Regions from separate parts of the Enterobacter cloacae subsp. cloacae ATCC 13047 genome, predicted to be linked through region 2. Evidence: predicted binding sites of a transcription regulator. Region 2 holds the regulator's gene; each other region holds the start of a gene.
What was found. The regulator PurR, encoded in region 2, represses purine synthesis genes. The targets are predictions, from matches to a motif close to CANGCAAACGTTTGCNTG.

Region 1: the regulator PurR is predicted to act here: its motif matches at 6,295-6,312, upstream of ECL_RS00535 (nucleobase:cation symporter-2 family protein).
Region 3: the regulator PurR is predicted to act here: its motif matches at 5,377-5,394, upstream of carA (glutamine-hydrolyzing carbamoyl-phosphate synthase small subunit).

The regions. Positions count from the first base shown of each region.
Region 1 covers NC_014121.1:104,328-114,111, reverse strand. The annotation lists gene rpoZ (DNA-directed RNA polymerase subunit omega) at 1-20, shown strand, start outside; gene spoT (bifunctional GTP diphosphokinase/guanosine-3',5'-bis pyrophosphate 3'-pyrophosphohydrolase) at 40-2,154, shown strand; gene trmH (tRNA (guanosine(18)-2'-O)-methyltransferase TrmH) at 2,159-2,848, shown strand; gene recG (ATP-dependent DNA helicase RecG) at 2,852-4,933, shown strand; gene gltS (sodium/glutamate symporter) at 4,936-6,138, opposite strand; gene ECL_RS00535 (nucleobase:cation symporter-2 family protein) at 6,364-7,755, shown strand; gene ECL_RS00530 (AsmA family protein) at 7,875-9,578, shown strand; gene yicI (alpha-xylosidase) at 9,627-9,784, opposite strand, start outside.
Region 2 covers NC_014121.1:2,382,121-2,391,904, forward strand. The annotation lists gene gloA (lactoylglutathione lyase) at 68-475, shown strand; gene rnt (ribonuclease T) at 572-1,222, shown strand; gene grxD (monothiol glutaredoxin 4) at 1,266-1,613, opposite strand; gene ECL_RS11440 (C40 family peptidase) at 1,952-2,725, shown strand; gene sodB (superoxide dismutase [Fe]) at 2,848-3,429, shown strand; gene ECL_RS11450 (MFS transporter) at 3,465-4,631, opposite strand; gene cydH (cytochrome bd-I oxidase subunit CydH) at 4,795-4,884, opposite strand; gene purR (HTH-type transcriptional repressor PurR) at 5,182-6,207, shown strand; gene punR (DNA-binding transcriptional activator PunR) at 6,224-7,135, opposite strand; gene punC (purine nucleoside transporter PunC) at 7,251-8,450, shown strand; gene cfa (cyclopropane fatty acyl phospholipid synthase) at 8,749-9,784, shown strand, end outside.
Region 3 covers NC_014121.1:824,155-833,938, forward strand. The annotation lists gene ileS (isoleucine--tRNA ligase) at 1-2,112, shown strand, start outside; gene lspA (signal peptidase II) at 2,112-2,612, shown strand; gene fkpB (FKBP-type peptidyl-prolyl cis-trans isomerase) at 2,730-3,179, shown strand; gene ispH (4-hydroxy-3-methylbut-2-enyl diphosphate reductase) at 3,181-4,131, shown strand; gene dapB (4-hydroxy-tetrahydrodipicolinate reductase) at 4,337-5,158, shown strand; gene carA (glutamine-hydrolyzing carbamoyl-phosphate synthase small subunit) at 5,613-6,761, shown strand; gene carB (carbamoyl-phosphate synthase large subunit) at 6,780-9,784, shown strand, end outside.

The DNA.
Region 1 (9,784 bases), 2.3 Mb from region 2:
TTGCTGAAGGTCGTCGTTAATTAAACCTGCGGGTCGCCCTTGTATCTGTTTGAAAGCCTGAATCAACTGATTCAAACCTACCTGCCTGAAGACCAGATTAAGCGTCTTCAGCAGGCTTATCTCGTTGCACGTGACGCTCACGAGGGCCAGACACGTTCAAGCGGTGAACCCTATATCACGCACCCGGTAGCGGTGGCCTGCATTCTGGCCGAGATGAAACTCGACTATGAAACGCTGATGGCCGCTCTGCTGCACGACGTGATCGAAGATACCCCTGCCACTTACCAGGATATGGAACAGCTGTTTGGCAAAAGCGTTGCCGAACTGGTGGAAGGGGTGTCCAAGCTTGATAAGCTGAACTTCCGCGACAAGAAAGAGGCGCAAGCCGAAAACTTTCGCAAGATGATTATGGCGATGGTGCAGGATATCCGTGTCATTCTCATCAAACTCGCTGACCGTACCCACAACATGCGCACGCTGGGCTCACTCCGCCCGGACAAACGTCGCCGCATTGCCCGTGAAACCCTCGAAATCTACAGTCCGCTGGCGCACCGTTTAGGTATCCATCACATTAAAACCGAGCTGGAAGAGCTGGGTTTTGAAGCGTTGTACCCGAACCGCTATCGCGTCATTAAAGAGGTGGTGAAAGCCGCCCGCGGTAACCGTAAAGAGATGATTCAAAAGATCCTCTCGGAAATTGAAGGACGTTTACAGGAAGCGGGCATTCCCTGTCGCGTGAGCGGTCGCGAAAAACACCTGTACTCTATTTACTGCAAAATGGTGCTCAAAGAGCAGCGTTTTCACTCGATAATGGATATCTACGCGTTCCGCGTGATCGTCCACGACGCCGACACCTGCTATCGCGTTCTAGGGCAGATGCACAGCCTCTACAAGCCGCGTCCAGGGCGCATGAAAGATTACATCGCCATACCAAAAGCGAACGGCTATCAATCTTTGCATACCTCGATGATCGGCCCGCATGGCGTCCCTGTTGAAGTGCAGATCCGCACAGAAGACATGGACCAGATGGCGGAGATGGGTGTCGCCGCGCACTGGGCCTATAAAGAGCATGGTGGTGAAAGCAGCACCACGGCACAAATCCGCGCCCAGCGCTGGATGCAGAGCCTGCTGGAGCTGCAGCAGAGTGCGGGGAGCTCGTTTGAATTTATCGAGAGCGTAAAATCCGATCTCTTCCCGGATGAGATTTACGTTTTCACGCCTGAAGGGCGTATTGTCGAACTGCCTGCGGGCGCGACCCCGGTCGACTTCGCGTATGCCGTGCATACCGATATCGGCCACGCCTGCGTAGGCGCACGCGTAGACAGACAGCCTTATCCGCTGTCTCAACCGCTCGCCAGCGGCCAGACAGTCGAAATCATCACCGCACCGGGCGCACGTCCAAACGCGGCCTGGCTGAACTTTGTTGTGAGCTCCAAAGCGCGCGCCAAAATCCGTCAGCTGCTGAAAAACCTCAAGCGTGATGACTCCGTCAGCCTTGGGCGTCGTCTGCTCAACCATGCGTTAGGTGGCAGCCGTAAGCTGGCAGAGATCCCACCAGAACATATCCAGCGTGAACTCGACCGGATGAAGCTCACCTCTCTGGACGATCTGCTGGCGGAAATTGGGCTGGGTAACGCCATGAGCGTCGTGGTGGCCAAAAACCTGCAGCAGGGCGAAGCAATACCTTCCGCACCTGGCGCATCCGGCCACGCGCATCTGCCGATCAAAGGCGCGGACGGGGTGCTTATCACCTTTGCGAAGTGTTGCCGTCCAATTCCTGGCGATCCGATTATTGCGCACGTCAGCCCGGGCAAAGGGCTGGTTATCCACCATGAATCTTGTCGTAACATCCGCGGCTATCAAAAAGAGGCGGAGAAGTTTATGGCGGTCGAGTGGGATAAAGAGACGGCGCAGGAATTTATCACCGAAATTAAGGTGGATATGTTCAACCACCAGGGTGCCCTGGCGAACCTGACGGCAGCGATCAACACGGCCTCTTCCAACATTCAGAGCCTGAATACGGAAGAAAAAGATGGCCGCGTATACAGCGCCTTTATTCGTCTGACCGCCCGCGACCGCGTGCATCTGGCAAATATTATGCGCAAGATCCGCGTCATGCCGGACGTCATTAAAGTCACCCGAAACCGAAACTAGTTTTATGAATGCACAACGTTATGCACGTATCTGCGAAATGCTCGCCAGGCGTCAGCCTGATCTGACGGTCTGCATGGAGCAGGTCCATAAACCTCATAACGTCTCTGCCATTGTCCGTACCGCAGACGCCGTCGGCGTGCATGAAGTGCACGCCGTCTGGCCCGGTGCCCGCATGCGCACCATGGCGTCGACAGCCGCAGGCAGTAACAGCTGGGTGTCCGTCAAAACCCATCAGACCATCGGAGAAGCCGTATCGCACCTGAAAGGTCGCGGTATGCAAATTCTTGCCACCAACTTGTCTGCCAAAGCGGTCGATTTCCGCGAGATCGACTACACCCGCCCGACCTGCATTTTGATGGGTCAGGAGAAAACCGGGATCACTCAGGAAGCGCTGGATCTGGCGGATCAGGACATCATCATCCCCATGATCGGCATGGTGCAGTCCCTGAATGTCTCTGTGGCCTCCGCCCTCATTCTGTATGAAGCCCAACGCCAGCGTCAGAACGCCGGGATGTACGAGCGCAGCAACAGCATGCTGCCGGAAGACGAACAGCAGCGCCTGCTGTTTGAAGGCGGCTATCCGGTGCTGGCTCGTGTTGCAAAGCAGAAAAAATTGCCTTACCCCCACGTCAACGCGCAGGGCGAAATTGAAGCCGATGCCGGGTGGTGGGCCACCATGCAGTACGCAGGGTAACCGATGAAAGGCCGCCTGCTGGATGCCATCCCGCTCAATAGCCTGACGGGCGTGGGCGCGGCACAAAGCAGTAAACTGGGCAAAATTGGCCTGCACACCGTGCAGGATCTCCTGCTCCACCTCCCCCTGCGTTATGAAGACCGCACGCAACTTTATAAGATTGGCGATCTGCTGCCCGCGATTTACGCCACCGTTGAGGGCGAGGTGCTGAACTGCAACATCACCTTTGGCGGCCGCCGGATGATGACCTGTCAAATCAGCGACGGCACCGGCATTCTCACCATGCGCTTTTTCAACTTCAACGCGGCGATGAAAAACAGCCTTGCGACGGGCCGCCGGGTGCTGGCATATGGCGAAGCCAAACGCGGGAAATATGGCGCAGAGATGATCCACCCGGAGTACCGCGTGCAGGGCGATCTCAGCACGCCGGAGCTGCAGGAGACGCTCACTCCGGTCTACCCGACAACGGAAGGTATCAAGCAGGCGACGCTGCGTAAGCTCACCGACCAGGCCCTGGAGTTACTCGATACCTGCGCCATCACCGAACTGCTAGCGCCTGAGCTGGCGCAGGGAATGATGAGCCTGCCGGAAGCGCTGCGTACGCTGCATCGCCCGCCGCCCACGCTGCAGCTCAGCGATTTAGAAAGCGGCAAACACCCTGCCCAACGGCGTCTTATCCTTGAGGAATTACTGGCGCATAACCTGAGCATGCTGGCGCTGCGCGCCGGTGCGCAGCATTTTCATGCCCAGCCCTTAAGCCCGCGTGATGAGCTCAAGGATAAGCTGCTGGCCTCCCTGCCGTTTAAACCTACCGGTGCCCAGGCGCGCGTCACCGCCGAGATCGAACGCGATATGGCGCTTGATGTGCCCATGATGCGCCTGGTGCAGGGCGATGTAGGCTCTGGTAAAACGCTGGTTGCCGCCCTGGCAGCCCTGCGCGCCATTGCCCACGGCAAGCAGGTGGCGCTGATGGCGCCGACGGAACTGCTGGCGGAGCAGCACGCGAATAACTTCCGCGCCTGGTTCGCCCCGCTGGGCATTGAGGTGGGCTGGCTTGCCGGAAAACAAAAGGGCAAAGCGCGTCTTGCGCAACAGGACGCCATCGCTCGCGGTGAGGTGCAGATGATTGTCGGCACCCATGCCATCTTCCAGGAGCAGGTGCAGTTTAACGGCCTCGCGCTGGTGATCATCGATGAACAGCACCGCTTTGGCGTGCATCAGCGCCTGGCGCTGTGGGAAAAAGGGCTGCAGCAGGGCTTCCATCCGCACCAGCTGATCATGACCGCCACGCCTATTCCGCGAACCCTGGCGATGACCGCCTACGCCGATCTGGACACCTCCACCATTGACGAGCTACCGCCGGGCCGTACGCCGGTCACGACGGTGGCCATCCCGGATACCCGCCGCAGCGACATCATCGATCGCGTGCGCAACGCCTGCACCCATGAAGGGCGTCAGGCGTACTGGGTCTGCACGCTGATTGAGGAGTCTGACCTGCTTGAAGCGCAGGCCGCAGAAGCAACGTGGGAAGAGCTGAAGCTGGCGCTACCGGAACTGAAGGTGGGCCTGGTGCACGGTCGCATGAAGCCCGCAGAAAAACAGGCCGTCATGCAATCCTTCAAACAGGGCGAGCTGCATTTGCTGGTCGCCACAACGGTGATCGAAGTGGGCGTGGATGTGCCAAACTCCAGCCTGATGATCATCGAAAACCCGGAGCGTCTGGGGCTTGCGCAGTTACACCAGTTGCGTGGCCGCGTGGGCCGTGGTGCGGTGGCCTCACATTGCGTTCTGCTCTACAAAGCCCCGCTCTCAAAAACCGCGCAGATGCGTTTGCAGGTACTGCGTGACAGCAACGACGGATTCGTCATTGCGCAAAAAGACCTGGAGATCCGTGGCCCGGGCGAGCTCCTGGGCACACGTCAGACCGGGAACGCTGAATTCAAAGTGGCAGATTTGCTGCGCGATCAGGCCATGATCCCTGAAGTTCAGCGCCTTGCCCGCCATATTCATGAACGCTACCCCGAACAGGCGGCAGCGTTAATTGAGCGCTGGATGCCGGAAACTGAGCGCTACTCCAACGCCTGATCTCAGGCGAACATCGGCAGCATCAGGTACAGCTTGATCACCAGCGCGTTGACGATATCAATAAAGAATGCCCCAACCATCGGTACCACCAGAAACGCCATGTGCGAAGGCCCGAAACGTTCGGTGATTGCCTGCATATTTGCGATTGCCGTTGGCGTGGCACCCAGACCAAACCCACAGTGCCCCGCCGCCAGCACCGCGGCATCGTAGTTTTTGCCCATCATGCGCCAGGTAACGAACATGGCATAGAGCGCCATAAACAGCGCCTGCACCGCCAGAATGGCTACCATCGGCAGCGCCAGCGACGCCAGTTCCCACAGCTTAAGGCTCATCAGGGCCATCGCCAGGAACAGCGACAGGCAGACGTTACCCAGCACCGAGACCGCACGTTCAAACACGCGATAGAAGCCCATCAGGGCCAGACCATTGCTCAGGATCACCCCGATAAACAGCACACAAACAAAGGTCGGCAGTTCAAAGGCCGTGCCCGCCAGCCATTGCGCAACCACTTTACCCAGCGTCAGACAGATGGCGATCATGGCGATGGTTTCAATCATCACCAGCGAGGTGATGGTGCGGCCAACGTCCGGCTTTTCGAACGCGGTGGGGACCAGTTCATCGTCCGGTCTGCCGTCCGGCGTGGTGGAGTGCTTCACCAGGTAGCGCGCTACCGGGCCGCCAATCAGACCGCCAAGCACCAGACCAAAGGTCGCGCAGGCCATCGCCACTTCCGTTGCGTTTTCAAAGCCATAGCGCTCGATAAACAGCTTACTCCACGCCGCCCCGGTACCGTGCCCGCCGGACAGAGTGATGGAGCCAGCCAGCAGACCCATCAGCGGATCCAGCCCCAGCAGAGACGCCATACCGATGCCGATGGCGTTTTGCATCAGCAGCAGACCAACCACGACAATCAGAAACACGCCCAGCACCTTACCGCCCGAGCGCAGGCTCGCCAGGTTGGCGTTCAGGCCGATAGTGGCAAAGAAGGCCAGCATCAGCGGATCTTTGAGGGACATATCGAAATCGATTTCCCAGCCCATGCTTTTTTTCAACACCAGCAGGGCCAGCGCCACCAGCAACCCACCGGCAACAGGTTCAGGAATGGTGTACTTTTTCAGAAAGGAAACACTGTGTACCAGCTTGCGACCAAGCAGAAGAACCAGCGTTGCGGCAACAAGGGTCGACAACGTATCGAGATGAATCATAAGAGGCTCCTGTTATGCGCGTGTTCCATACACACGCGGCGTTATCCTGGGCCGGCTTATGCTCGTCATGAGCCACCGGCGCGAAAAGTGTAATTTTTTTTTCCTCCACGTTGTAGAAAACCTGCTCATACCGGCAGATTTTCTCTCTTTTTTTTGCTGGCAATCGTTTGCTTTTACCAGGTGGTCAGATAAAATGCCCGCTTTTCCACCGTGGGATTACCGTCGATGTCCGTTAACAGCATAGAGTCTCCTGATGCGCAACCGATTGCGCAGAAGCAAAATAGCGAACTGATTTACCGTCTTGAAGACCGCCCACCGCTTCCGCAGACGCTCTTCGCTGCCTGCCAGCACCTTCTGGCCATGTTTGTTGCGGTGATCACCCCGGCACTGTTGATCTGTCAGGCGCTGGGTTTACCGGCTCAGGATACGCAGCACATCATCAGCATGTCCCTCTTCGCCTCCGGCGTGGCCTCAATTATTCAAATTAAAGCCTGGGGTCCGGTGGGGTCTGGCTTGCTGTCGATTCAGGGTACCAGTTTTAACTTTGTGGCACCGCTGATCATGGGCGGTACGGCGTTAAAAACCGGCGGGGCGGATGTCCCGACCATGATGGCGGCGCTGTTCGGCACGCTGATGCTGGCCAGCTGCACGGAGATGGTGATCTCCCGTGTTCTGCATCTGGCTCGCCGCGTGATCACCCCGCTGGTCTCGGGCGTGGTGGTGATGATTATCGGTCTGTCGCTGATTCAGGTGGGGCTGACCTCCATCGGTGGGGGTTATGCCGCAATGAGCGACCACACCTTTGGCGCACCAAAAAACCTGCTGCTGGCTGGCGTGGTGCTGGCCATCATTATTCTGCTCAACCGTCAGCGTAACCCGTACCTGCGCGTGGCCTCGCTGGTGATCGCCATGGCGGCCGGTTATCTGCTGGCGTGGGCGCTGGGCATGTTGCCGGAAAACACCGCGCCGACCAACAGCGCGCTGATCACCGTTCCTACTCCACTGTACTACGGCCTGGGCATTGACTGGGGTCTGCTGCTGCCGCTGATGCTGGTCTTTATGATCACCTCCCTGGAGACCATCGGCGATATCACCGCCACCTCCGATGTCTCGGAGCAGCCGGTGTCCGGCCCGCTGTACATGAAGCGTCTGAAAGGCGGCGTGCTGGCAAACGGTCTGAACTCCTTTGTCTCTGCCGTGTTTAATACATTCCCGAACTCCTGCTTCGGGCAGAACAACGGCGTGATCCAGCTGACCGGCGTGGCCAGCCGTTATGTCGGGTTTGTGGTGGCGCTGATGCTGATTATCCTTGGCCTGTTCCCGGCCGTGAGTGGTTTTGTGCAGCACATCCCTGAGCCGGTTCTGGGCGGAGCAACGCTGGTGATGTTCGGTACTATCGCGGCCTCGGGTGTGCGAATCGTCTCCCGCGAGCCACTGAACCGCCGCGCGATCATGATTATTGCCCTGTCGCTGGCCGTGGGTCTGGGCGTTTCTCAGCAGCCGCTGATCCTGCAGTTTGCCCCGGACTGGGTGAAAAACCTGCTCTCTTCCGGCATCGCCGCTGGCGGTATCACCGCTATCGTGCTGAACCTCGTTTTCCCGCCAGAGAAAAACTGATTGTCCTCACGGCAGGCTGTCAATGCCTGCCGTGACATCTCTTTACACCATTCCCGCCTTGAGCATTGCGCATAAATCGTGCATAACTCCTTTATGTACGTTTCGCGGGAAGGAAGACCATGAAATTTATTGGAAAGCTGCTCGTCTATCTTCTGGTAGCCCTGCTCCTTGTGCTGCTGGCACTCTATTTTCTACTTCAGACCCGCTGGGGTGCGTCACAGGTCAGCAGTTGGGTAACGGTGAACACCGATTACGAACTCAGTTTCGACCTGATGGACCACCGCTTTTCGTCGCCTTCCCACATCCTTCTGGAAAACGTCACCTTTGGTCGCGACGGTCAGCCCGCCACACTGGTGGCTAAAAAAGTCGATATTGGTCTTGGCAGCCGACAGCTCACCGATCCACTGCATATGGACACCATCACCCTGGTCGATGGCACGCTGAACCTCTCTCCGCAGACCGCGCCGATGCCCTTCCAGGCAGACCGTCTGCAGTTGAACAACATGGCCTTCAACAGCCCCAACACGGAGTGGGATTTAAGCGCGCAAAAAGTGACGGGCGGTGTCAGCCCGTGGCAGCCAGAAGCGGGTAACGTGCTGGGCAAAAATGCGCAGATCCAGATGAGCGCGGGTTCGCTCACCCTGAACGGGGTACCGGCCACTAACGTGCTGATCCAGGGCCAGCTGAACGGCAAGGAGGTGGTGCTGAACACCATCGGCGCCGATATGGCGCGCGGCTCGCTTACCGGCTCCGCCCTGCGCAACGCCGACGGAAGCTGGGTCATCGACACCATGCGCCTGAACGAGATCCGCCTGCAGAGCGATAAAACGCTGCTGGATTTCTTCTCGCCGCTCAATACCATCCCCTCCTTGCAGATTGGCCGCCTTGAGGTCACCGATGCGCGCCTGCAGGGGCCAGACTGGGCCGTAACCGATCTGGATCTCAGCCTGCGCAACCTGACGCTGAGCAAAGGAGACTGGCAGAGCCTGGACGGGCGTTTATCCATGAATGCCAGCGAATTTATTTACGGCTCGCTGCATCTGTTCGACCCGATCCTGAATGCGGAATTCTCTCCGCAGGGCGTGGCGCTGCGCCAGTTCACCTCCCGCTGGGAAGGGGGCATGGTGCGCACCTCCGGCAACTGGCTGCGCGACGGTAAAGCGCTGGTACTGGACGATGTCGCCGTCGCCGGGCTGGAGTACACCCTGCCGCAGAACTGGAAAACGCTGTGGATGGATCCGCTGCCGGAATGGCTGAACAGCGTGACGCTGAAGAAGTTCGGCCTGAGCCGCAACCTGGTGATCGACATTGATCCCGCGTTCCCGTGGCAGATCACCTCTCTTGATGGCTATGGGGCTAACCTGCAGCTGGCGCAGGACCACAAATGGGGCGTATGGGGCGGCAGCGCCACGCTAAACGGCGCAGCAGCCACCTTTAACCGCGTGGACGTGCGACGTCCGTCGCTGGCGCTGAACGCTAACGCCGCCACGGTCAATATCACCGATCTGAGCGCCTTTACCGAGAAAGGCATTCTGGAAGCCACCGCGACGGTTTCTCAGCTTGCGCAACGACAGACCACGGTGAGCCTGAACGGGCGCGGCGTGCCGCTCAACATCCTGCAGCAGTGGGGCTGGCCCGCGCTGCCGGTGAGCGGCGACGGCAACATTCAGCTGACAGCCAGCGGGAGTGTGCAGGCGAATACCCCGCTGAAGCCAACGGTAAATGGCAAGCTGAGCGCGGTAAATATGGATAAACAGCAGGTTCAGCAGACCATGACGGGTGGTGTAGTTTCAACACCACCCTCACCCCAGCCCTCTCCCTGAAAGGGAGAGGGAGTAAACCATTCCCTCGCCCCTTTGGGGTGAGGGGAATTAAAGGTGAACCACCACCTCATCCCCCTCCGCGTCCACCACCACGCCCCACTCGCTGCCCGCGTATGAGCCACCTTTCACACCACTCACCTTCTGCACGTTGCGCAAGCATACCGACCAGTTCCGCGCGTCACCCGCGCCGGTAAGGGTCACAGTGT
Region 2 (9,784 bases):
CGCCGCTATACTAAAACTTCGTTTCTGTTCAAAAAGATACTCTACTCCATTGGTTAATGAGGAAATTATGCGCCTACTTCACACCATGCTGCGCGTTGGCGATCTGCAACGTTCCATCGATTTCTACACTAACGTACTGGGTATGAAGCTGCTGCGCACCAGCGAAAACCCGGAATACAAATACTCGCTGGCATTCGTGGGTTACGGCCCGGAAACGGATGAAGCGGTTATCGAGCTGACCTATAACTGGGGCGTCGACAGCTATGAGCTGGGCACGGCGTATGGCCACATCGCGCTGGAAGTGGACAACGCGGCAGAAGCCTGTGAACGCATTCGCAGCAACGGTGGCAACGTCACGCGTGAAGCGGGCCCGGTAAAAGGCGGCACCACCGTGATTGCGTTTGTTGAAGATCCAGACGGTTATAAAATCGAGCTGATTGAAGCCAAAGACGCCGGTCGCGGTCTGGGCAACTGATCCCTCAGGGCGCACTATGCGCCCGTTGTTTTACTGCATCCCACGCCAAAATTTGCCATAATGCGCTCTGCTTTTTTCCCCTTGTAAGAGACCCTGATGTCCGATAACGCTCAACTTACCGGTCTGTGCGACCGTTTTCGTGGTTTTTATCCTGTTGTCATTGATGTCGAAACAGCCGGATTTAACGCTAAAACCGATGCGCTGCTTGAAATTGCCGCCATCACGCTGAAGATGGATGAAGAGGGCTGGCTTACACCGGACACCACGCTGCATTTCCACGTTGAGCCCTTTGAAGGCGCAAACCTGCAGCCAGAGGCGCTGGCGTTTAATGGCATCGATCCGCATAACCCGCTGCGCGGTGCGGTGAGCGAATATGACGCGCTGCACGCCATTTTCAAAATGGTGCGTAAAGGCATGAAAGAGAGCAACTGCAGCCGTGCCATTATGGTGGCGCATAACGCCACGTTCGATCACAGCTTTACGATGGCCGCCGCCGAGCGAGCCTCTCTTAAGCGTAACCCCTTCCACCCGTTTGTGACCTTTGACACCGCCGCACTGAGTGGCCTGGCGCTGGGACAAACGGTCTTGTCAAAAGCCTGTATTACGGCCGGGATTGAGTTTGACGGCACGCAGGCGCACTCCGCGCTGTATGATACGGAGCGCACCGCAGAGCTGTTCTGTGAAATAGTCAACCGCTGGAAGCGTCTGGGCGGCTGGCCGCTGGCGATGGGCGACAGCGAAGAATAAAAAAAGCGACCTCTTAAGGTCGCTTTTTTATTTGCGCAGAAAATTACTCTGCGTCCGGCTCTTCGGTTTTGTACTTCGCCGCCGTCTCTTTGATTAGCTGCTGCAGTTCGCCGCGCTGATACATTTCAATCAGGATATCGCAACCGCCAACCAGTTCACCGTCGACCCAAAGCTGCGGGAACGTCGGCCAGTTCGCGTATTTTGGCAGCTCAGCGCGGATGTCCGGGTTCTGCAGGATATCAACGTAAGCAAAACGTTCACCACAGGCAGAAAGCGCCTGAACCGCTTGCGCGGAGAAGCCACAGCTTGGCAGCTTCGGAGAACCTTTCATATACAGCAGAATCGGGTTTTCAGCGATCTGGCGCTGGATTTTTTCAATAGTGGTGCTCATGTCTTGCTTCCTTTAACTTCTGTTACGGCATTAGTCTGACATTGTAGCGGTTCAGACTGGCATCGGAAAATAACATTTTTGTCACGTATAGCTATTTTATCGCGAGTGGCGAAAAGTTGCATTGTAAATGGTGCTTAACCCTGCGGCAGGCAGGGTTTTGCTTAGGGCGTGAACAATTGTGCGACAAATCGATGAATTTTTTTGCACTTGCTAACGAAACAGGTTTTTAGATTGAAAAATGCTATTAACTTCTCGGGTTTTTATGGATTAGAATCGACGGGCTTTGTAAATCACACGCGGGTATTATTGATGACCTGCATTTATCAGGGGACTGCCCAGTGGCGCGGATAAATAAAATCTCGATCACGCTCTGTGCTTTACTGTTTACATCACTCTCTTTCACGCCAGCGGCAAACGCCTCTCAACAGGCGCGGCACTCTGCTGTGCAAAAAACGCATCTGGCAAAAACCACAGAACGTAAAAAAAAGACTACCACTAAGAACGAAAAGAAAAAAACAACCGCTCAAACGAAAAAGACCGCCTCCAGCAAATCGAAATCAACATCTTCCCGCACTGCCCTCGCATCGAAACGTAAAGCCTCAAAAACTGCTGCCAACCTCGTAACGGAAAAATGCACCACGCGCAAAGGGCATAAAGCCAAATGCACGAAAGTGACAAAAATTGCCGACGCGCATAAGGTTCGGGTACAGAAAGCGCAAAAAACGGCGATGAATAAGCTGATGGGGCAAATTGGCAAACCGTATCGCTGGGGTGGCACCTCTCCCCGCACCGGTTTTGACTGCAGCGGGCTGGTGTATTACGCCTATAAAGATCTGGTGAAATTCCGCATTCCGCGTACCGCCAATGAAATGTACCACCTGCGCGACGCCGCCCCCGTTAACCGTGGCGAGCTGCAAAATGGCGATCTGGTCTTCTTCCGCACCCAGGGTCGCGGTACGGCTGATCACGTCGGCGTGTATGTGGGTAACGGGAAGTTTATTCAGTCCCCACGAAGCGGTCAGGACATTCAGATCACCTCGCTTAGCGAAGACTACTGGGTGCGTCACTACGTCGGCGCACGCCGCGTCATGACGCCGAAAACCATCCGCTAAACCCTGCCCTGCCGTCACTACGGCAGGGTAAGTTCCTCTTTTGCATACCCTTTCAATTTGCTATCCTGTCCTTGTTGTCTGTGTGGTTATTGGCAACGCAAAATACAATAAGGAGAGAAGCAATGTCGTTCGAATTACCTGCACTACCGTATGCAAAAGACGCCCTGGCACCGCACATTTCTGCGGAAACCCTGGAATATCATTACGGCAAACATCACCAGACCTATGTCACCAACCTGAACAACCTGATCAAGGGCACCGATTTTGAAGGCAAAACGCTGGAAGAGATCGTCCGCAGTTCAGACGGTGGCGTATTCAACAACGCTGCTCAGGTGTGGAACCACACCTTCTACTGGCACTGCCTGGCACCAAATGCTGGCGGCGAGCCGACCGGCGAACTGGCTACTGCGATTAACGCCGCCTTTGGCAGCTTTGCGGAGTTCAAAGCGAAATTTACCGATGCCGCAATCAAAAACTTCGGTTCTGGCTGGACATGGCTGGTAAAAGAGGCCGATGGCAAACTGGCTATCGTCTCCACGTCTAACGCGGGTACACCACTGACCACCAGCGCGACTCCGCTGATGACCGTGGATGTCTGGGAACACGCGTACTACATTGATTACCGTAACGCGCGTCCTAACTACCTGGAGCACTTCTGGGCACTGGTTAACTGGGACTTTGTGGCGAAGAACTTCGCCGCGTAAGAGAGACGCAGAAGGGTTTCCCCTTCTGCGTTTTTTTATTCGGCAGCACAGGCCGCTTCAGGCTGTTTACGACCCGACATCATCACTAACAGCAGGCCAAGCGCGGCAATAATGGCCCCCATCACCGGCACAAAGCTGTATCCCAGACCACCCGAAATCACAGTACCGCCCGCTGCAGCACCGAGCGCATTGCCCAGATTGAACGCGCCAATATTCACCGACGATGAAAGACCCGGCGCCTCATGCGCGACGCGCATTACGCGCATCTGCAGCGGCGGAACCACGGCAAAGGTGGCCGCACCCCAGACGACCATCGCAATGGCCGCGCCATACTCATTACGCGCCAGCCAGGGAATGGCAATCATGATGACAATCAGCAGGGTCAGAAAACCCTTCAGCGTTCCGCTTACGGAGCGGTCAGCAAATTTCCCACCCAGATAGTTACCAATCGAGAAGCCCACGCCAATCAGCACCAGCATCGCGGTGATAAAGATCGGCGTCGCGTGAGTGATGTCATGCAGCACCGGCGAAATATAGGTGTAAAGGGTAAACATCGCCCCGGCACCCAGCACGGTGGTGAGCAGCGCCGAGAGCACCTGCGGGCGCATCAGTACCGACAGCTCTTTACGAACTTCAGGACGCTCACCAGCGCTGCCTTTCGGCAGAGAGAAGAACAACGCCACCATCGCGACAACACCCAGTACGGCGGTTGCGAGGAACGACATACGCCAGCCAATGACCTCACCCAGCCAGGTGGCCGCAGGAACGCCGCCAATGTTGGCGATGGTCAGGCCCATAAACATGGTTGCCACGGCACTCGCCTGCTTGTGTTTGGGCACCACGCTTGCCGCCACCACCGACCCCAACCCAAAGAAAGCGCCGTGGTTAAGGCTTGTCAGGATACGTGACAGCATCAGCGTGGTGTAATCAGGCGAAATGGCGGAGAGCACGTTGCCAAGGGTAAAGATAGCCATCAGGAAAATCAGCGCATTGCGGCGCGCTCGGTGGGAAAGCAACAGCGTCATCAGCGGTGCCCCTACCATCACACCAATGGCATAGGCGCTGATTAACATCCCGGCTGCAGGGATAGAGACGTCCACACCGCGGGCGATAACCGGTAAGAGTCCCATAGGGGAAAATTCAGTGGTGCCAATCCCAAAAGCGCCAATCGCCAGGGCCAGCAGGGGAAAATTGATTTTCATGCGTCAACTCCGGATGCCGTGTCATGTGTTGACACAGAACAAAGAAGCCGAAAGCATGACATCAATCACAAAAAATGAGAAGTTAACAAATTGGCAAAAGATTTTTGCCGGAGATGTAACAATGAGGGCAAGCGGGAGAGAGCGAACGCCCCCTCCGCGTAAATCAGTGCAGTGCAGCCGTCAGACCTGCAGCAACAATCAGCGCCAGCACAATAACGGTGGTGAACAGCGAAAACTTCAGATCGGAACTCATCAATTTTTCTCCTTTTAATCCCCCCACGAAAAGTGAGCTTGCTCATTTTTACACAATTTACGTCAAAAATCTTCCAGGATTTAAACGGATAACCACTTTAGCTCTTCCCCTTTTCATCAAGATAGGACAAAATTCCACGCTAAATTTATTAGCGTACCGGCCATTGACCCCCTCCTGACGTCCCGTGTCGTTTTCCTGGCGTGCCGCAATTCAAAATTGCGTGATAAGGGTGAGAGAAGGCAAACGTTTACCTTCAAGGTTTTCAGGAGTTTAGGATATGGTCTGGAGTGACATTTAATGGCAACAATTAAAGACGTAGCAAAACGCGCAAACGTTTCCACTACAACCGTATCACATGTAATTAACAAAACCCGCTTCGTGGCGGAAGAGACGCGCAACGCCGTCTGGGCGGCAATCAAAGAGCTGCACTACTCGCCGAGTGCCGTTGCGCGTAGCCTTAAAGTTAATCACACCAAATCCATTGGTTTGCTGGCGACCAGCAGTGAAGCGGCCTATTTTGCCGAAATCATCGAAGCGGTTGAGAAAAACTGCTTCCAGAAAGGCTATACCCTTATCCTCGGCAACGCGTGGAACAATATTGAAAAACAGCGCGCCTATCTGTCGATGATGGCGCAAAAGCGTGTGGATGGCCTGCTGGTGATGTGTTCCGAATACCCGGAATCTGTCCTTTCCATGCTGGAAGAGTATCGTCATATCCCGATGGTGGTGATGGACTGGGGCGAAGCGCGCGCCGACTTTACCGACTCCGTCATCGATAACGCCTTCGAAGGCGGTTATATGGCGGGCCGCTATCTGATTGAACGCGGTCACCGTGAAATTGGCGTGATCCCGGGGCCGCTCGAGCGCAACACCGGTGCTGGCCGTCTGGCCGGGTTTATGAAGGCGATGGAAGAAGCGCTGATCACCGTGCCGGAAAACTGGATCGTGCAGGGCGACTTTGAGCCGGAGTCTGGCTACCGCGCCATGCAGCAGATCGTTTCTCAGCCGCATCGTCCAACGGCGGTGTTCTGCGGCGGGGACATCATGGCGATGGGGGCCCTGTGTGCAGCCGATGAGCTGGGCCTGCGCGTGCCGCAGGATATATCCGTGATCGGCTATGACAACGTGCGCAACGCGCGCTTCTTTACGCCTGCGCTGACCACCATCCACCAGCCGAAGGATTCTCTCGGTGAAACGGCCTTCAATATGCTGATGGACAGGATCGTCAACAAACGTGAAGAGTCGCAGTCCATTGAAGTTCACCCGCGCCTTATCGAGCGCCGTTCCGTTGCGGATGGTCCATTCCGCGACTACCGTCGTTAATCTCGTGTGGAGCCAGCTAAGCTGGCTCCCGTAGCCATTCCCGGTTAAGCGTTTCGCTGTCTCCCAGATAATCCAGTAGCCATGCCATGGCGGGCGACACATCATTTTGTTGCCACGTCAGGCAGCAGGCCGCATCCGGGAACGGATTCTCCAGCGTCAGCTCGACCCATTCACCGGTATCGATTCTCGGCTTAGCGAAATGGACGGGAACCATCGCGACGCACAGCCCGGCGCTGAGGCAGGTCGCGGAGGATTCCCAGTCCGGCGCTACCACCCGCCGCTGGTTATCAAGAAGCCAGGTAATACGTTTTGGCAACGAGCGCGAGGTATCCTCCAGCACCAGCGACGGCCAGTTGCGCAGCGTGTCGTCACTCAGCGGTCCCTCCAGGGCAGCCAGCGGATGATCGTGTGCCACGACACATTTCCAGCTCAACATGCCCATATCGCGAAACGCATAGCGCCCCCCGACGGGGATCGCCTGGGTTGCGCCAATCGCCATCTCTGCCCTGCCGTCCGCCAGCGCGTCCCAGACCCCGTTGAATACCTCCTGCGAGACACGAAGTTCAACGTCTGAAAAATGGCGATAGAAATCCACGATCATCTGCCGGGTACGCTCCGGCTTAACGATATTGTCCACGGCGATGGAAAGATGTCCGCGCCAGCCGTTGGCGATCTGCTGGCACTGTTCGCGGGTGATCTGCATTTTTTTGATAACAGAACGCCCTTCTTTCAAAAACCACGCGCCAGCAGGCGTTAATTCCACATCGCGATGCCGCCGTTCGAACAGCGGAACCGCCAGCCACTCTTCAAGCTGCCGCACCGTGTAGCTGATAGCCGAAGGGACGCGGTGCAACTCCTGTGCCGCACCGCTAAAGCTGCCGTTACGCGCGACAGCATCCACCACTTCAAGAGAATAATCTGACCACATTTTCTGCCTGCAAAAAATTTGAATGCAACCGCCAAATATTAGCGTTTCACAACCCGCTTTGCACTCCCTACACTCTGCGCCAGTGTCTACCTGCCTCCTCAAGGAGAATAAAACAATGCAACCCAGGAATGGATTTTTAGTCTGGCTCGGCGGTTTGAGCGTGCTGGGCTTTTTGGCCACCGATATGTACCTGCCCGCGTTTGCGGCGATGCAGGAAGATCTGCAAACGCCAGCCGCGGCCATCAGCGCCAGCCTGAGTTTGTTCCTCGCCGGTTTTGCCATCGCACAGCTGCTCTGGGGCCCGCTCTCCGATCGCTTCGGGCGTAAACCGGTGTTGTTGCTGGGCCTGGCCATTTTTGCCGCAGGCTGTCTGGGAATGTTGTGGGTACGCGATGCGACCTGGCTGCTGGTGCTGCGCTTTGTGCAGGCCGTCGGCGTCTGTGCCGCGGCGGTAACCTGGCAGGCTCTCGTGACCGACTACTACCCGGCCAACCGTACCAACCGAATTTTCGCCACCATTATGCCGCTGGTTGGCCTGTCACCCGCCCTCGCTCCCCTGCTGGGCAGCTGGATCCTCGCGCACTTTGACTGGCAGGCCATTTTTGCCACGCTGTTTGCCATCACCCTGGTACTGATGCTGCCAGCGTTTGCCCTCAAGCCCGCGCATAAAAAAGAGGCGCATGCTGACGCTAAACCGATCACGTTCCTCTTCCTGCTGAGCGCCAAAGCGTATCGTGGTAACGTCCTGGTCTATGCCGCCTGCTCGGCGAGCTTCTTCGCCTGGCTCACCGGCTCGCCGTTTATTCTGCACGATATGGGGTACAGCCCGGCCGCCATTGGTCTGAGCTATGTCCCACAGACCATCGCCTTCCTGCTGGGCGGATACGGCTGCCGTGCGGCGCTGCAGAAATGGGAAGGCCAGCAGATGCTGCCCTGGCTGCTGGCGCTGTTTGCGTTGAGCGTGGGCGCCACCTGGGCCGTTGGGTTTATTCCAGGCGTCGGTCTGACGGAGATTTTGATTCCGTTCTGCGTGATGGCGGTGGCTAACGGTGCCATTTACCCTATCGTGGTCGCACAGGCGTTACGTCCTTTCCCGCAGGCGACAGGACGCGCCGCGGCGCTGCAAAATACCCTGCAGCTCGGCCTGTGCTTCCTGGCAAGCCTGGTGGTGTCAGCGCTGATTGCCACCCCGCTGTTAACTACCACCAGCGTGATGCTGGTCACCGTTGCGCTGGCAGTAATGGGTTATCGCATGCAATCCGCCGCACAGCGCGAGCTTGAGAACCATGCTCAGGCGGAAACGTCGCACGCGTAATCACTGGGGAAAATATGTAACATTTCAGTGATTAGGTTGCTAAGAATTTTCTATTGAATCACCAAATTTTGAGGCCTATACTAAATTTGGTTCGATTAAATACGATAAATATTAAGTGTTAACGGGAGCCGGAGTGCTCCCGTTTTACCATGGAAGGCATTTCGGCAAGGGTTATCTCCCTTCCTCTGTTCTACGTCGGATACTAGCCTCGCGGTATTTACCGTGAGATTTCTCACAAACCATAAAAAGCGTCTACGCTGTTTGAAGGTTCTGATCACAGTAAGGTGATGGAGAAGCTATGAGTTCATCGTGTATAGAAGAAGTCAGCGTTCCGGACGATAACTGGTCCCGGATCGTCAGTGAACTGTTAGGTCGTGCAGGCATCACTATCAACGGATCTTCACCCTCCGATCCGCAGGTCAAACATCCCGATTTTTTTAAACGCGTGCTGCGCGAGGGATCGTTAGGGCTGGGCGAAAGCTATATGGATGGCTGGTGGGATTGCGAGCGGCTGGATATTTTCTTTGCCAGCGTGTTGCGCGCCGGTCTGGAGAACCAGCTCCCCCGCAATATAAAAGATACGTTGCGCGTCGCCTCCGCCCGTTTGTTCAATCTGCAAAGCAAAAAGCGGGCGTGGATCGTGGGCAAAGAGCACTACGACCTCGGTAACGATTTGTTCAGCCGCATGCTGGATCCCTTCATGCAATACTCCTGCGCCTACTGGAAAAAGGCGACAACCCTCGAAGAAGCCCAGCAGGATAAACTGCGTCTGATTAGCGAGAAACTGCAGCTGCAGCCCGGCATGCGTGTGCTGGATATCGGCTGCGGCTGGGGCGGTCTGGCGTATTTTATGGCGAAGCACTACGGCGTCAGCGTGGTCGGCGTAACCATTTCAGCCGAACAGCAAAAAATGGCCCGGGAGCGCTGCCAGGGTCTCGACGTTGATATCCGTCTGCAGGATTACCGCGACCTCAACGAGCAGTTTGATCGCATTGTTTCCGTGGGCATGTTTGAGCACGTGGGGCCGAAAAATTACGACACCTATTTTGAGGTGGTGGATCGTAATTTAAAACCCGACGGCATTTTCCTGCTGCACACCATAGGCTCTAAGCGCACGGACAATAACGTTGACCCGTGGATCAATAAATACATCTTTCCGAATGGCTGTTTGCCTTCCGTTCGCCAGATTGCCAACGCCAGCGAAAGCCACTTCATTATGGAAGACTGGCATAACTTTGGCGCGGATTACGACACCACGCTTATGGCGTGGCATGAACGTTTCCAGCAAGCGTGGCCTGAGATTGCAGACAACTATTCTGAGCGATTTAAACGGA
Region 3 (9,784 bases), 1.6 Mb from region 2:
TCGCTGGTTATCTGGACCACCACCCCATGGACGCTGCCTGCTAACCGTGCAATCTCCCTCTCCGGTGAGTTCGAATATGCACTGGTTCAGATTGACGGTCAGGCGCTGATCCTGGCGAAAGATCTGGTGGAAAGCGTGCTGAAACGCGCTAACATCACCGACTACACCGTGCTGGGCACCGTGAAGGGCGACGCGCTTGAGCTGATGCGTTTCAAACACCCGTTCCTGGACTTCGACGTTCCGGCAATCCTGGGCGACCACGTGACGCTGGAAGCCGGTACCGGTGCAGTACATACCGCCGGTGGTCACGGTCCTGACGACTACAACATCAGCCTGAAATACGGTCTGGAAATCGCGAACCCGGTTGGTCCGGACGGCTCATACCTGCCTGGTACGTATCCATCGCTGGACGGTATCAACGTCTTCAAAGCGAACGACATCATCGTGGAGATGCTGCGTGAGCGCGGCGCGCTGTTGCACGTTGAGAAAATGCAGCACAGCTACCCGTGCTGCTGGCGTCACAAGACGCCGATCATCTTCCGTGCGACCCCACAGTGGTTCGTCAGCATGGATCAGAAAGGCCTGCGCGAGCAGTCTCTGAAAGAGATCAAAGGCGTGCAGTGGATCCCGGACTGGGGCCAGGCACGTATTGAATCCATGGTGGCTAACCGTCCTGACTGGTGTATCTCCCGTCAGCGTACCTGGGGCGTGCCGATGTCGCTGTTCGTGCATAAAGAGACGCACGAACTGCACCCGAACACGCTGGAACTGATGGAAGAAGTGGCGAAGCGTGTTGAAGTTGATGGCATTCAGGCGTGGTGGGATCTCGATGCCCGCGATATCCTGGGCGCTGACGCGGACAACTACGAGAAAGTGCCAGATACCCTGGACGTGTGGTTCGACTCCGGATCTACTCACGCCTCCGTGGTTGACGTGCGCCCTGAGTTTGCCGGTCATGCGGCTGATATGTATCTGGAAGGTTCTGACCAACACCGTGGCTGGTTCATGTCATCGCTGATGATCTCCACCGCCATGAAAGGTAAAGCACCTTACCGTCAGGTACTGACCCACGGTTTCACCGTTGATGGTCAGGGCCGTAAGATGTCCAAATCTATCGGTAATACCGTTTCTCCGCAGGACGTGATGAACAAACTGGGCGCAGACATTCTGCGTCTGTGGGTGGCATCTACTGACTATACCGGCGAAATGGCGGTATCAGATGAGATCCTGAAACGTGCTGCCGACAGCTATCGTCGTATCCGTAACACCGCGCGCTTCCTGCTGGCGAACCTGAATGGTTTCGATCCGGCAAAAGACATGGTGAAACCGGAAGAGATGGTGGTGCTGGATCGCTGGGCGGTGGGCTGTGCGAAAGCGGCGCAGGAAGATATCGTTAAGGCATATGAGTCTTACGATTTCCATGAAGTGGTGCAGCGCCTGATGCGCTTCTGCTCCATCGAGATGGGCTCGTTCTACCTCGACATCATCAAAGATCGCCAGTACACCGCGAAAGCGGACAGCGTGGCGCGTCGTAGCTGCCAGACTGCGCTGTATCACATCGCAGAAGCACTGGTGCGCTGGATGGCGCCAATTATGTCCTTCACCGCGGATGAAATCTGGGGCTACCTGCCAGGTGAGCGTGAGAAGTATGTCTTCACCGGCGAGTGGTATGAAGGTCTGTTCGATCTCTCCACTACCGAAGCGATGAACGATGCCTTCTGGGACGAGCTGCTGAAAGTGCGTGGCGAAGTGAACAAGGTCATTGAACAGGCGCGTGCTGACAAGAAAGTCGGTGGTTCTCTGGAAGCGGCAGTGACCCTGTACGCAGAACCTGAGCTGGCGGCCAAACTGACGGCGCTGGGCGATGAATTACGATTTGTCCTGTTGACCTCCGGTGCGAAAGTTGCGGATTATGCCGACGCTTCTGCTGATGCTCAGCAGAGCGAACTGCTTAAAGGACTGAAAGTCGCACTGAGCAAAGCCGAAGGTGAGAAGTGCCCGCGCTGCTGGCACTACACCACCGATGTCGGCCAGGTGGCGGAACACGCAGACATCTGCGGACGCTGTGTAAGCAACGTCGCCGGTGACGGCGAAAAACGTAAGTTTGCCTGATGAGTAAAACTCTCTGTTCAACAGGACTGCGCTGGCTGTGGCTGGTTGTGGTGGTGCTGATTATTGATCTGGGCAGCAAGTTCCTGATCCTCCAGAACTTTGCTCTGGGGGATACGGTTCCGCTGTTCCCGTCGCTTAACCTGCACTATGCGCGTAACTACGGTGCGGCGTTTAGCTTCCTTGCTGACAGCGGTGGCTGGCAGCGCTGGTTCTTTGCGGGTATTGCTATCGGTATCTGTGTGGTGCTGGCGGTGTTGATGTACCGTTCGAAAGCGACGCAAAAGCTGAACAACATCGCCTATGCGCTGATCATTGGCGGCGCGTTAGGTAACCTGTTCGATCGCCTGTGGCATGGCTTTGTGGTCGATATGATCGACTTCTACGTCGGCGACTGGCACTTTGCGACCTTTAACCTCGCCGATAGCGCAATTTGTATCGGTGCGGCGTTAATCGTGCTGGAAGGTTTCTTGCCGAAACCCGCCGCGAAAGAGCAGGCTTAATTGTAAATGCCGGGTGGCGCTGCGCTTACCCGGCCTACAGAATTTGTGGCCTCCCGTAGGCCCGGTAAGCGCAGCGCCACCGGGCAACAGGTGACCCAAAACAAGCGAGCAATTTGCATGTCTAAATCCGTACAAAGCAATAGCGCGGTTCTCGTTCACTTCACGCTGAAACTGGATGACGGCTCAACGGCCGAATCCACCCGCAATAACGGCAAACCAGCCCTGTTTCGTCTTGGCGATACGTCGTTATCTGAAGGTCTGGAGCAGCAGCTTCTGGGTCTGAAAGAGGGGGAGAAGAAGGCGTTTTCGCTGGAGCCGGATGCGGCGTTTGGCGTGCCAAGCCCGGATCTTATCCAGTACTTCTCTCGTCGTGAGTTTATGGATGCGGGCGAACCGGAAATCGGGGCGATTATGCTCTTTACCGCTATGGATGGCAGCGAAATGCCTGGCGTGATCCGCGAAATCAACGGCGACTCCATCACCGTAGATTTCAACCATCCTCTTGCCGGGCGCACCGTCCATTTTGATATTGAAGTGCTGGAGATCGATCCGGTACTGGAGGCCTGAAATGCAGATCCTGTTGGCTAACCCGCGCGGCTTCTGCGCCGGTGTAGACCGCGCTATCAGCATTGTTGAAAACGCGCTGGAGATTTACGGCGCGCCGATTTACGTGCGTCACGAAGTTGTACATAACCGTTACGTGGTCGACAGCCTGCGTGAACGCGGTGCAATCTTCATTGAGCAGATCAGCGAAGTGCCGGACGGCGCGATCCTGATTTTCTCCGCACACGGTGTCTCCCAGGCGGTACGTAACGAAGCGAAAAGCCGTGATTTGACGGTGTTCGACGCCACCTGTCCGTTGGTAACCAAAGTGCATATGGAAGTGGCGCGCGCCAGCCGTCGCGGTGAAGAGTCGATCCTGATTGGTCATGCGGGTCATCCGGAAGTCGAAGGCACCATGGGCCAGTACAGCAACCCGGAAGGGGGGATGTATCTGGTGGAGTCGCCGGAAGATGTTCTGACGCTGAACGTAAAAAACGAAGCCCGTCTGTCGTTCATGACGCAGACCACGCTTTCAGTTGATGATACGTCGGATGTGATTGACGCATTGCGCCAGCGTTTTCCGAAAATCGTCGGGCCGCGTAAAGATGATATCTGCTACGCAACCACTAACCGCCAGGAAGCAGTGCGTGCGCTGGCTGAGCAGGCGGACGTGGTGCTGGTGGTCGGCTCGAAAAACTCCTCTAACTCCAACCGTCTGGCCGAACTGGCGCAGCGCATGGGCAAGGCGGCGTTTCTGATTGACGACGCGACGGACATTCAGGAAGCGTGGGTGAAAAACGCGGCCTGTGTCGGTGTCACCGCAGGGGCTTCCGCACCGGATATCCTGGTGCAGAACGTGATCACCCGTCTGCAGGAACTGGGTGGTGGTGAAGCCGTTCCGCTGGAAGGCCGCGAAGAAAACATCGTCTTCGAAGTCCCGAAAGAGCTGCGTATTGATGCACGCGAAGTGGAATAATCCTTCTTCTGAGGAAAGGCCAGCACCTCCTGTGCTGGCCTTTTTTTTATCTGCTACTTTATCGTGACGACAAAATCATGTCTTTTACTGATATTTGAGTCCGTTTCACGTTAAATTCTAATTATCGGTGTTTTCAGTTGGCAGGCCTGACAAAGGCTGGTTAATCTGAAAACGGTTTACATCATTTTAACGTAAGAGAATAACTATGCATGATGCACAGATCCGTGTCGCTATTGCGGGCGCGGGTGGACGTATGGGTCGCCAGCTCATTCAGGCGGCACTTCAGATGGATGGCGTAGCGCTGGGCGCTGCACTGGAACGTGAAGGTTCATCGCTTCTTGGGGCCGATGCCGGTGAACTGGCAGGCGCGGGCAAGACGGGCGTTACCGTTCAAAGCAGCCTTGATGCGGTGAAAGATGATTTTGATGTGTTTATCGATTTCACCCGGCCAGAAGGCACACTGACCCATCTGGCATTTTGCCGTCAGCACGGCAAAGGCATGGTGATTGGCACCACCGGGTTTGATGAAGCCGGTAAACAAGCCATTCAGGATGCGTCACATGAGATTGCTATTGTCTTCGCTGCTAACTTTAGCGTGGGCGTCAACGTTATGCTTAAGCTGCTGGAGAAGGCCGCAAAAGTAATGGGCGATTATACCGACATTGAGATTGTCGAAGCTCACCACCGTTACAAGGTCGATGCTCCCTCCGGCACGGCGCTGGCAATGGGCGAAGCGATTGCGCATGCACTGGATAAAGATTTAAAAGACTGCGCGGTATATACCCGCGAAGGCCATACGGGCGAACGCGTCCCGGGAACGATTGGTTTCGCAACCGTGCGTGCGGGTGACATCGTCGGGGAACATACTGCGATGTTCGCCGATATTGGAGAACGTGTAGAGATCACGCATAAAGCATCCAGCCGCATGACATTTGCGAATGGTGCCGTTCGCTCCGCTTTGTGGCTGAAAGGCAAAGAAAATGGTCTTTTTGATATGCGTGATGTGCTCGATCTCAACAATTTGTAAGAGATATTACCCATCGTGATGTGGTTATTGCAGTCGTAACTTTTTGATTGCATAGGGCAATAATTTATTGCCCTTTTATTTTACCCATTCCATGTTTATTTTTGTCTTTTTTGGCTAAAAGTAGGTGTTATCCCGCCATTTTGTGTTGCTGGTATGTAAATTTTGACCGTTTGGTCCACTTTTTATTATCTGCGTACCAGAAATTCCAATAAACTTGCCACGCAAGCGTTTTCTGTCGTGATTTACCTGATCTTTTTGCCGCTTAACATCTTTTCAGGCCTCCAGGCTTGCAAAAGGATAATTAAAATATCCGTTTTGAGTTGACTTTTACCTGGCAAATCTCCAGAATGCCGCCGTTTGCCAAAAATCCGCTGGCAACACATTTGCATTGATTTATGACATGGTTGTGAATTAATATGCAAATAAAGTGAGTGAATATTCTCTGGAGGGTGTTTTGATTAAGTCAGCGCTATTGGTTCTGGAAGACGGAACCCAGTTTATCGGTCGGGCCATAGGGGCAACGGGTTCGGCGGTTGGGGAAGTCGTTTTCAATACTTCAATGACCGGTTATCAAGAAATCCTCACTGATCCTTCCTATTCTCGCCAAATCGTTACTCTTACTTATCCTCATATCGGCAATGTCGGCACCAATGCTGCTGACGAAGAATCTTCTCAGGTACATGCGCAAGGCCTGGTCATTCGCGACCTGCCGCTGATTGCCAGCAACTTCCGCAATACCGAAGACCTCTCTTCCTACCTGAAGCGCCATAACATTGTGGCGATTGCCGATATCGATACCCGTAAGTTAACGCGTCTGCTGCGCGAGAAGGGTGCACAGAACGGCTGCATCATCGCAGGGGACAATCTCGATGCGGCGCTGGCGCTGGAAAAAGCGAAAGCCTTCCCGGGCCTGAATGGCATGGACCTGGCGAAAGAAGTGACGACCACTGAAGCATACAGCTGGACGCAAGGTAGCTGGACGCTGTCAGATGACCTGCCGGAAGCGAAAAAAGAGAGCGAGCTGCCGTTCCACGTGGTTGCCTACGATTTCGGCGCCAAGCGCAATATCCTGCGCATGCTGGTTGATCGCGGCTGCCGTCTGACGGTGGTGCCGGCGAAAACCTCTGCCGAAGACGTACTGAAGATGAACCCGGATGGCATCTTCCTCTCTAACGGACCTGGCGACCCGGCACCGTGCGATTACGCTATCGATGCCATCAAGTCCTTCCTCGAAACCGATATTCCGGTATTCGGCATCTGCCTCGGCCATCAGCTGCTGGCGCTGGCGAGCGGGGCGAACACCATTAAGATGAAGTTCGGTCACCACGGTGGTAACCACCCGGTGAAAGACATTGACAACAACACGGTGATGATTACGGCACAGAACCACGGCTTCGCAGTAGACGAAGCGTCAATGCCGGCTAATCTGCGCGTGACGCACAAATCCCTGTTCGATGGCACCCTGCAGGGTATCCATCGTACCGATAAGCCAGCGTTCAGCTTCCAGGGACACCCGGAAGCCAGCCCGGGGCCGCACGATGCCGCACCGCTGTTCGATCACTTCATCGAACTTATCGAGCAATACCGTAAGACCGCTAAATAATCAGGAGCCGAGAAGACCATGCCAAAACGTACAGACATAAAAAGCATCCTGATCCTTGGCGCTGGCCCGATTGTTATCGGTCAGGCCTGTGAATTTGACTACTCCGGTGCACAGGCGTGTAAGGCCCTGCGCGAAGAGGGTTACCGCGTTATCCTGGTGAACTCTAACCCGGCGACCATCATGACCGACCCGGAAATGGCGGATGCAACCTACATCGAGCCAATTCACTGGGAAGTGGTACGTAAAATCATCGAGAAAGAGCGTCCGGATGCGGTTCTGCCGACCATGGGTGGCCAGACTGCGCTGAACTGTGCGCTGGAGCTGGAGCGTCAGGGCGTGCTGGAAGAGTTCGGCGTGACCATGATTGGTGCGACCGCCGACGCGATTGATAAAGCAGAAGACCGTCGTCGCTTCGACGTGGCGATGAAAAAAATCGGCCTCGACACCGCGCGTTCCGGTATCGCTCACAACATGGAAGAGGCGCTGGCCGTTGCGGCTGAAGTGGGTTATCCGTGCATCATCCGTCCTTCCTTCACCATGGGCGGCACCGGCGGCGGTATCGCCTACAACCGCGAAGAGTTTGAAGAGATTTGCGAGCGCGGCCTGGATCTCTCCCCAACCAAAGAGCTGCTGATTGATGAATCGCTGATTGGCTGGAAAGAGTACGAGATGGAAGTGGTGCGTGATAAAAACGACAACTGCATCATCGTCTGCTCCATCGAAAACTTCGATGCGATGGGTATCCACACCGGCGACTCCATTACCGTTGCGCCAGCGCAAACGCTGACCGACAAAGAGTACCAAATCATGCGTAACGCATCGATGGCGGTACTGCGTGAAATCGGCGTCGAAACCGGTGGTTCTAACGTGCAGTTCTCGGTGAACCCGAAAACCGGCCGTCTGATTGTTATCGAAATGAACCCGCGCGTGTCCCGCTCCTCCGCGCTGGCTTCTAAAGCGACCGGCTTCCCGATTGCGAAGGTGGCGGCGAAACTGGCGGTCGGTTACACCCTTGACGAGCTGATGAACGATATCACCGGGGGCCGCACGCCTGCGTCCTTCGAACCGTCTATCGACTACGTTGTGACCAAAATTCCACGCTTCAACTTCGAGAAATTCGCTGGCGCGAACGACCGTCTGACCACCCAGATGAAATCTGTGGGTGAAGTGATGGCGATTGGCCGCACGCAGCAGGAATCCCTGCAGAAAGCGCTGCGCGGCCTCGAAGTGGGCGCGACCGGCTTCGATCCTAAAGTGAGCCTGGACGACCCGGAAGCACTGACCAAAATCCGCCGCGAGCTGAAAGACGCGGGCGCAGAGCGTATCTGGTATATCGCCGACGCCTTCCGCGCAGGCTTGTCCGTGGACGGCGTGTTCAACCTGACCAACATCGACCGCTGGTTCCTGGTGCAAATTGAAGAGCTGGTGCGTCTGGAAGAGAAAGTGGCGGAGCTGGGCATCAATGGCCTGGATGCTGACTTCCTGCGCATGCTGAAACGCAAAGGCTTTGCCGACGCGCGTCTGGCAAAACTGGCCGGCGTGCGTGAAGCGGAAATCCGCAAGCTGCGCGACCAGTATGACCTGCACCCGGTCTACAAGCGTGTTGATACCTGTGCGGCAGAGTTCGCGACCGATACGGCTTACATGTACTCCACGTATGAAGACGAGTGTGAAGCGAATCCGTCTGTTGACCGCGACAAAATCATGGTACTGGGCGGTGGCCCAAACCGTATCGGCCAGGGCATCGAGTTTGACTACTGCTGCGTACACGCCTCTCTGGCGCTGCGCGAAGACGGTTACGAGACCATCATGGTCAACTGTAACCCGGAAACGGTCTCTACCGACTATGACACCTCTGACCGTCTCTACTTCGAACCGGTAACTCTGGAAGACGTGCTGGAAATCGTGCGCATCGAGAAGCCAAAAGGCGTGATCGTGCAGTACGGCGGCCAGACGCCGCTGAAACTGGCGCGCGCGCTCGAAGCCGCAGGTGTGCCGGTTATCGGTACCAGCCCGGATGCCATTGACCGTGCAGAAGACCGCGAGCGTTTCCAGCAGGCGGTTGACCGTCTGAAGCTGAAACAGCCGGCAAACGCCACCGTGACTGCGATTGAACAAGCGGTTGAGAAGGCGAAAGAGATTGGCTACCCGCTGGTGGTGCGTCCTTCTTACGTGCTGGGCGGCCGCGCGATGGAAATCGTCTACGACGAAGCTGACCTGCGTCGTTACTTCCAGACGGCAGTCAGCGTTTCCAACGATGCGCCGGTGCTGCTGGATCGCTTCCTCGACGATGCGGTTGAAGTGGATGTGGATGCTATCTGCGACGGTGAAATGGTGCTGATTGGCGGCATCATGGAGCACATCGAGCAGGCGGGCGTGCACTCAGGCGACTCCGCCTGTTCTCTGCCAGCGTACACCCTGAGCCAGGAAATTCAGGACGTGATGCGTCAGCAGGTGCAGAAACTGGCCTTCGAACTGCAGGTTCGCGGCCTGATGAACGTCCAGTTCGCCGTGAAAGACAACGAAGTCTACCTGATTGAAGTGAACCCGCGTGCGGCACGAACCGTACCGTTCGTCTCTAAAGCGACCGGTATTCCGCTGGCAAAAGTGGCGGCGCGCGTGATGGCCGGCCAGACGCTGGCTCAGCAGGGCGTCACAAAAGAGATTATCCCGCCGTACTACTCTGTAAAAGAGGTGGTGCTGCCGTTCAACAAATTCCCGGGCGTTGACCCGCTCTTAGGGCCAGAGATGCGCTCTACCGGGGAAGTGATGGGCGTGGGCCGCACCTTTGCAGAAGCGTTTGCTAAAGCGCAACTGGGCAGCAACTCCACCATGAAGAAATCTGGCCGTGCGCTGCTCTCTGTTCGCGAAGGTGATAAAGAGCGCGTGGTTGACCTTGCTGCCAAGCTACTGAAACAGGGCTTCGAGCTGGATGCAACCCACGGTACGGCGATTGTGCTGGGTGAAGCGGGAATCAACCCGCGCCTAGTGAACAAGGTGCATGAAGGTCGTCCGCACATTCA